2 linked regions of the Geobacter metallireducens GS-15 genome follow. The protein of the gene in region 1 interacts with the protein of each later gene in a pairwise test. Links are inferred from orthologs where the notes say so. Each region holds a gene or a part of one and is shown in the gene's direction. Other genes may lie near its edges.

Region 1 (3,160 bases):
TCACCCCGCACACCAAGTTCAAGGCCGAGGCCTACATTCTGACCAAGGAAGAAGGCGGGCGCCACACCCCGTTCTTCAACGGCTATCGTCCGCAGTTCTACTTTCGGACCACCGACGTGACCGGCATAGTAGACCTTCCCGCAGGGACCGAAATGGTCATGCCCGGCGACAACGTAGCCGTAACGGTTAACCTGATCACCCCAATCGCCATGGACGAAGGCCTGCGGTTCGCTATCCGTGAGGGTGGCCGTACTGTCGGCGCCGGTGTTGTCAGCTCTATCATCGAATAATTGTTGCTGGAAATTTCGCGAGCAGGCCTAGGCCTGCTCGCATTCTTTACTATGAAGGGTTAAGCCAATGAGAGACATTATTACTCTTGCTTGCGCCGAGTGCAAGCAGAGGAACTATACGACCACTAAGAATAAGAAGACTACTCCGCAGAAGCTCGAGTTCAAAAAGTATTGTCGCTTCTGTCGTACTCATACCGTCCACAAGGAAACCAAGTAACCACGGTCACAGGTTTGGGGTTGCGATCTGCAGCCCCAGCGGACGCAGGCCAGTAGCTCTAACGGCTAGAGCGCCGGTCTCCAAAACCGGATGTTGGGGGTTCGAATCCCTCCTGGCCTGCCATTTTTTATCCATCCCGGGGTTCTCACGTGATCGCAAAAGCCAAAGATTTTCTCACTGAAGTGAAGGCCGAGTTGGGCAAGGTGACTTGGCCTACCCGCAAAGAGACCATCTCAACGACGTGGGTCGTGGTGGCTATCGTTGTCATAATCTCCATTTATCTCGGGGCGTGTGACGTGATTCTGGCGAAGCTGATGCGCCTTATCCTTGGCTAAAGGACGCAAACTACTATGGCAAAAAAGTGGTACGGGGTCCATACGTACTCCGGATTTGAAAATAAAGTAAGGCTCTCCCTTTCTGAACGAATAAAGAACCTTGGCCTGGAGGAGTCTTTCGGCGAGATTCTTATTCCTTCAGAAACAGTGGTAGAGTTGAAAAAGGGGGAGAAGAAGACTTCCTCCCGCAAGTTTTTTCCTGGCTATATCCTTGTCAACATGGAGTTGAGCGATGAGACATGGCATGTAGTGAAGGAAACCTCCAAGGTTACTGGATTTGTCGGGGGGAATAACCCTTTTGCCATACCTGACGAAGAGGTTGCGAAGATCACCCGTAGGATGGAAGAGGGTGCTGAGAAGCCCCGACCCAAGGTTCAATTCGAGGTTGGAGAGACTGTTCGGGTGGTTGATGGTCCGTTCCTTAACTTTACTGGAGTCGTAGAAGATGTGAAGCCTGACAAGGGTAAACTCAGGGTTATGGTCAGCATTTTCGGGCGCGCAACTCCTGTAGAGCTTGAGTTCATGCAGGTGGAAAAACAGTAGGGGATAACCCTCTGTCAGATAAACGGTATATCCTTCTCTGAGGAGAAGAACAAGGAGCACGGCAATGGCAAAGAAGATTACGGGATACATCAAGCTGCAGATTCCGGCGGGCAAAGCAAACCCTTCGCCCCCGATCGGTCCGGCTCTGGGCCAGCATGGTGTCAATATCATGGAGTTCTGCAAGGCGTTCAATGCCAAGACCCAGGGCGACGAGGGGACCATTACTCCCGTTGTCATAACCGTCTACGCAGATCGTTCGTTCAGCTTTATCACCAAAGTGCCGCCCATGTCGGTTCTCATCAAGAAGGCGGTCGGAATTGAGAGCGGTTCCAGCGTGCCGAACAAGAACAAGGTCGGAACGTTGACTGCGGAGCAGGTGAAAGAGATCGCGGTCAAGAAAATGCCCGACATGAACGCTGCGTCGCTTGAAGCTGCCATGAGAACGGTCGAAGGGACCGCCCGCAGCATGGGCGTTGAAATTGTTTAATAGAGAAAGGGTGGATTGAGAGATGCCGAAGACAGCGAAGAAGCATAGGGAAGCCTTGGCGAAGATAGACCGAAGCCGGACCTACCCCCTCGTTGAAGGTATAGAAAGTGTCAAGTCGGTAGCCTACGCCAAATTTGACGAGACCGTGGAGGTCGCTGTTCGGTTGGGCGTTGACCCCCGCCATGCCGATCAGATGGTTCGTGGCGCCGTAGTTCTGCCGAATGGCCTCGGCAAGGACGTCCGGGTACTCGTTTTCGCCAAGGGCGAAAAGGAGAAGGAGGCCCGTGACGCCGGCGCTGACCATGTAGGCGCCGAAGACCTCGTTGCCAAGATCCAGGAGGGGTGGTTCGACTTCGACACCGCCATCGCGACTCCCGACATGATGGGTGTTGTCGGCAAGATCGGTAAGCTTCTTGGTCCCCGCGGGCTCATGCCGAACCCGAAGGTCGGCACGGTCACGTTTGATGTGGGCCGTGCGGTTAAGGAGTCCAAGGCCGGGAAGGTTGAATTCCGGGTCGAGAAGGCCGGTATTGTCCATGCGCCGGTCGGTAAGGCATCGTTTGATGCGGACAAGCTCAAGGAAAACCTTCTTGCGCTTGTGGAGGCGCTCGTTAAGGCGAAGCCGTCCGCAGCCAAGGGTACCTACATCAAAAAGATCAGCCTCTCTTCCACCATGGGACCGGGGCTGAATCTGGATATCGCAGACGTCCAGTCGAAGCTTGTCTGAGCATTAGGTATATAAAGCCAAAGTCAAAGACAGCAGGTGCCCGGGCAGCATCCGGGCTTAATGGCGCAGGCAGCCTGCCGAGACTTGTGGTAGTCACAGGAAAGTACTAAACCCCGCACTTTCTGACTTTGGCTGGGGCTTCGGCCCTCAACCCGAACAGAAAGGAGGAAGGCGCTTGAATAGAGAAAACAAGCAACAACAGGTAGCGGAACTGCACGAAAAGCTTAAACGGGCTAAAGCAGTGTTTCTCGCCGATTTCCGTGGTATGAGCGTAGAGCAGGCAACGACCCTGAGAAATGAACTTCGTGCAGCTGCCGTTGAGTACAAGGTTGCCAAGAACACGTTGCTGGAGCTTGCGTCCAAGGAGACCGACAAGGAATCGCTCTCTCCCCACTACGCCGGTCCGACCGCCATTGCGTTCAGCTATGATGATCCGGTCGCAGCTGCTAAGGTTCTGTCAAAGTTTGCCAAAACCCAGGCCAACACCTTCAAGCTTAAGGCTGCCGTGCTGTCCGGCAAGCAGATCTCGGTCAGCGATATCCAGGCATTGGCCGATCTGCC
Region 2 (3,298 bases), 3.1 Mb from region 1 along the record:
CACGGATATCCGGCCGAGCGGCCAGCTCCGCCGCGGTCAGCGCCAGGGCCGTGGCCCCCTCCGCCACGGCGGCCTTTCCCTTTCCGGAGACCGTGGCTCGGGCGAATGCCTCGCTGTGGATATTGATGCCGTCGCCAATGGGGACATGGGGGTGGATGGTCGGCACGATCTGGGAGACGTTGCCGATGTCCGACGACCCCTTGTTCTTATCGGGCTGATTCTCCGATTCCTGAAGGTCCAAATACGCCAGCTGGGCCGAGTAGAGGTCGGAGAAGATCCGGTTCACCTTGAGGGGGGCCATGATCCGGGGATCCGCGTCCACCTGGAGCCGGCACCCGGTGGCCAGGGCGGCCCCTTCGGCGCATGCGAGAACCCGTGCCTTCGCCCGCTCCAGCTCCGCCAGGTCGTCGGCCCGGACATAGAAATGGGCCGAGGCCCGCTCCGGAATGATGTTGGGGGCAACTCCCCCCTCGGTGATGATCCCGTGGACCCGCACGTCCTGGCGGAGTTGCTGGCGCAGGGCGCTGATCCCGTTGAAGGTCTGGATGACACCATCGAGGGCGTTGATCCCCTCTTCCGGGTAGGCGGCGGCATGGGCCGGCTTGCCGAAAAAGGTGAAGCGAACCCGGGCGAGCCCCAGGTAGTGCTTGATCACGTACCGCCGCGAAGATGGATGCACCATCAGGGCGAACTCGACCCCGTCAAAGGCGCCGTTGGCGATCATATCCACCTTCCCGATTCCCATCTCCTCGGCGGGGGTGCCGAGGACGACGATCCGGGCCGCATCCGGAGGAAGAATGGAGCGCAGTGCCGTGGCAGCCCCGACGGCCGCGGCGGCGATCACGTTGTGGCCGCAGGCATGACCCATAACCGGGAGGGCGTCCATCTCGGCCATGAAGGCAATGACCGGCCCACCCTCACCCGTCTCGGCCCGGAACGCCGTGGGAAGCCCGGCAATACCCCGCTCCACCCGGAACCCCTCCCGTTCCAGGAAATCGGCCAGGAGGGCCGAACTCCGCACCTCGTTCAGGCCGGTCTCGGGATGGAGATAAAGATCCTCCGCAATAGCAGCAAATTCGCTCTTCCGCCCCTCGACGAAGGCGACGATCTCCCCCTTGATTCGATCCAGATCCATCACGGCCACCCCGAATTTATTTTAATGAAATTCAACCCCAGAGACGGGTATTTGTCAAGGTTTTTATTGTCAAAGCCCTTTAGTTTTGCTACGTTGGCCCACCTTGACTGAATCAATCCAAACGCAACTCCGAGGAGCATCCATGGACAAAACCTGGGCCGAAGTCACCTGCGAGATCCCCGCGGCAATGATCGACCTTCTGGCCGACTTCCTCGTGGAACTCTCCGGCAACGGAGTGAGCATCGACAATCTGGAGTTGGACACCTTCTCCCTCGACACCATGGACGAGGCGCCGGTGAAGACCGTGCGGGCCTACTTCACTCCCGACGACGAACTGGAAGAAAAACTGGCCGCCCTGAACCGGTTCATCCAGGAGCACGCGCCCGCCTACGGCGACGCCGCTCCAGCCCCGCCCACCGTCACCACCCTCAGGGAGGAGGACTGGGCCACGGGGTGGCGCCAGCACTTCGCACCGACCCGCATCGGCCGAAAACTCGTGATCAAGCCCACCTGGGAGCCGTTCTCGCCGGAGCCCGGCGACTTAGTCATCGAACTGGACCCGGGGATGGCCTTCGGCACCGGCACCCATCCCACCACCCGCCTCTGCCTGGAGGCCCTGGAAAAGCTCGGCACCGCCGGCGATGTCCTCGACGTGGGGACCGGCTCGGGAATCCTGGCCATGGCCGCCGTCAAGCTGGGGGCGCAACGCGTCGTGGGGACCGACATCGACCCCGACGCCGTGGCAGTGGCCCGGGAAAACTGCGCCATGAACGGGGTCACCGCCGAACTGGTCACCACTCCCCTGGCGGATATCCCGGGGCAATTCTCCGTGGTCCTCGCCAACATCCTTGCCGAGGACCTGGTGAGGATGGCGGCCGACCTGACGGCAAAGGTCGCCCCCGGCGGCTTCCTGATCCTGTCCGGAATTCTCGTGGAGCGCGAGTCCTACGTCATTGACGGCTTTGTCTCCACCGGCCTTACCCTTGCCGAAACCACCCGCGAGGGGGAGTGGAGCTGCCTCCTCTATCAGGCCGGACAATGAGCGTCCGCCGCTTCATGGCCCCCGGCGCCGACCTCGCCGGAGAGTCGGTGCGGATCGAGGGGGACCTTTTCCGTCACATGGTGAAGGTCCTGCGCCTGAAAATTGACACCCGCGTCAGGCTGGCTGATGGCCACGGCGTCGAATGCGCGGGAATCATTCAGGAGATCGGCCGCGACCATCTCACCGTAGCCGTGGAGGAGCGCCATGCTGTGGCCCCCGTCGGCGGGTCACTGCGAATCACCCTTATCCAGGGGCTCCCCAAGGGGGAGAAGATGGAACTCATCTTGCAAAAAGGGACTGAACTCGGGGTAAACGAGGTGGTCCCCTTCCAGGCGGACCGGTCGGTTTCCCGCATCCCGGCCGACCGGCAGGATGAACGGCTGCGGCGCTGGCAGCGGATAGCCGCCGAAGCGGCCCGCCAGGCGGGACGTCTCGACATCCCGACGGTGCAGCTGGCCCAGGGGATGGATGAAGCTGTCCGGGATACGGACCACGACCTGAAGCTCCTCCTCTGGGAAGAGGAGCGGGCAACGACCCTGCAGGGGGCCATTAACGTCCGGCCCCGGCCCGCAAGCATCGCCGTCATCGTCGGGCCCGAGGGAGGGCTCACGAGGGAGGAGGCGGAAACGGCCCGTCGGACGGGCTTCATCCCCGTGACCCTCGGCAGGCGCATCCTCCGAACCGAAACCGCGGGAATCGCCCTTTTGGCAATTCTGCAGTATCTCTACGGCGACCTGGGAGAAGGAGAAAATCCCGAAGAAGGCCCCGGATCGTCACTCACGTCATAGCGGCCAGCCACCAGCTGTGTTGTGCCGCACAAGGAGCAGCAACCATGAAGTGTCCCAAGTGCGGATACAACAGTTTCGAATTTCTCGACACCTGCAAGAAGTGCAAGACCGATCTGAGCGGCTTCAAGCAGACCCACGGCATCCACTCCCCGATGACTTCCCTCGCTGCCGCTGCAGCAGCACCGGCCGTTGCGGCGGCGACGGTCGCAGCAGCCGTAGCCGCTCCCCCGGCAGCCGCCGATGAGAACTTCACCTGGGACGAACCGGCCGCCACGGCAACTCCTGTTCCCCCTTCAATCAAGCAGGGAGACGACATCTTCCCCTCCATGGACC

The links.
Region 2: the proteins of rplK (region 1) and prmA interact in binary tests that used the Escherichia coli proteins (3 or more experiments, as listed by UniProt). The link is inferred for Geobacter metallireducens GS-15 from one-to-one orthologs.

What each region holds. Positions count from the first base shown.
Region 1 is NC_007517.1:683,382-686,541, forward strand. What follows is about bases 318-3,160. They hold rplK (50S ribosomal protein L11), read left to right. Parts: upstream 318-1,449; coding sequence 1,450-1,872; downstream 1,873-3,160. Other genes in these bases: rpmG (50S ribosomal protein L33), read left to right, coding at 358-507; secE (preprotein translocase subunit SecE), read left to right, coding at 657-842; nusG (transcription termination/antitermination protein NusG), read left to right, coding at 858-1,385; rplA (50S ribosomal protein L1), read left to right, coding at 1,895-2,599; rplJ (50S ribosomal protein L10), read left to right, coding at 2,775-3,160. In the rest of the region: tuf (elongation factor Tu), read left to right, coding at 1-290. UniProt on the Escherichia coli protein: Forms part of the ribosomal stalk which helps the ribosome interact with GTP-bound translation factors.
Region 2 is NC_007517.1:3,798,769-3,802,066, forward strand. Bases 247-3,227 are described here. They hold prmA (50S ribosomal protein L11 methyltransferase), read left to right. Parts: upstream 247-1,277; coding sequence 1,278-2,177; downstream 2,178-3,227. Other genes in these bases: GMET_RS16965 (M20 family metallopeptidase), read right to left, coding at 247-1,135; GMET_RS16975 (16S rRNA (uracil(1498)-N(3))-methyltransferase), read left to right, coding at 2,174-2,965; GMET_RS16980 (hypothetical protein), read left to right, coding at 3,010-3,227. In the rest of the region: more of GMET_RS16965, read right to left, coding at 1-246; more of GMET_RS16980, read left to right, coding at 3,228-3,298. UniProt on the Escherichia coli protein: Methylates ribosomal protein L11.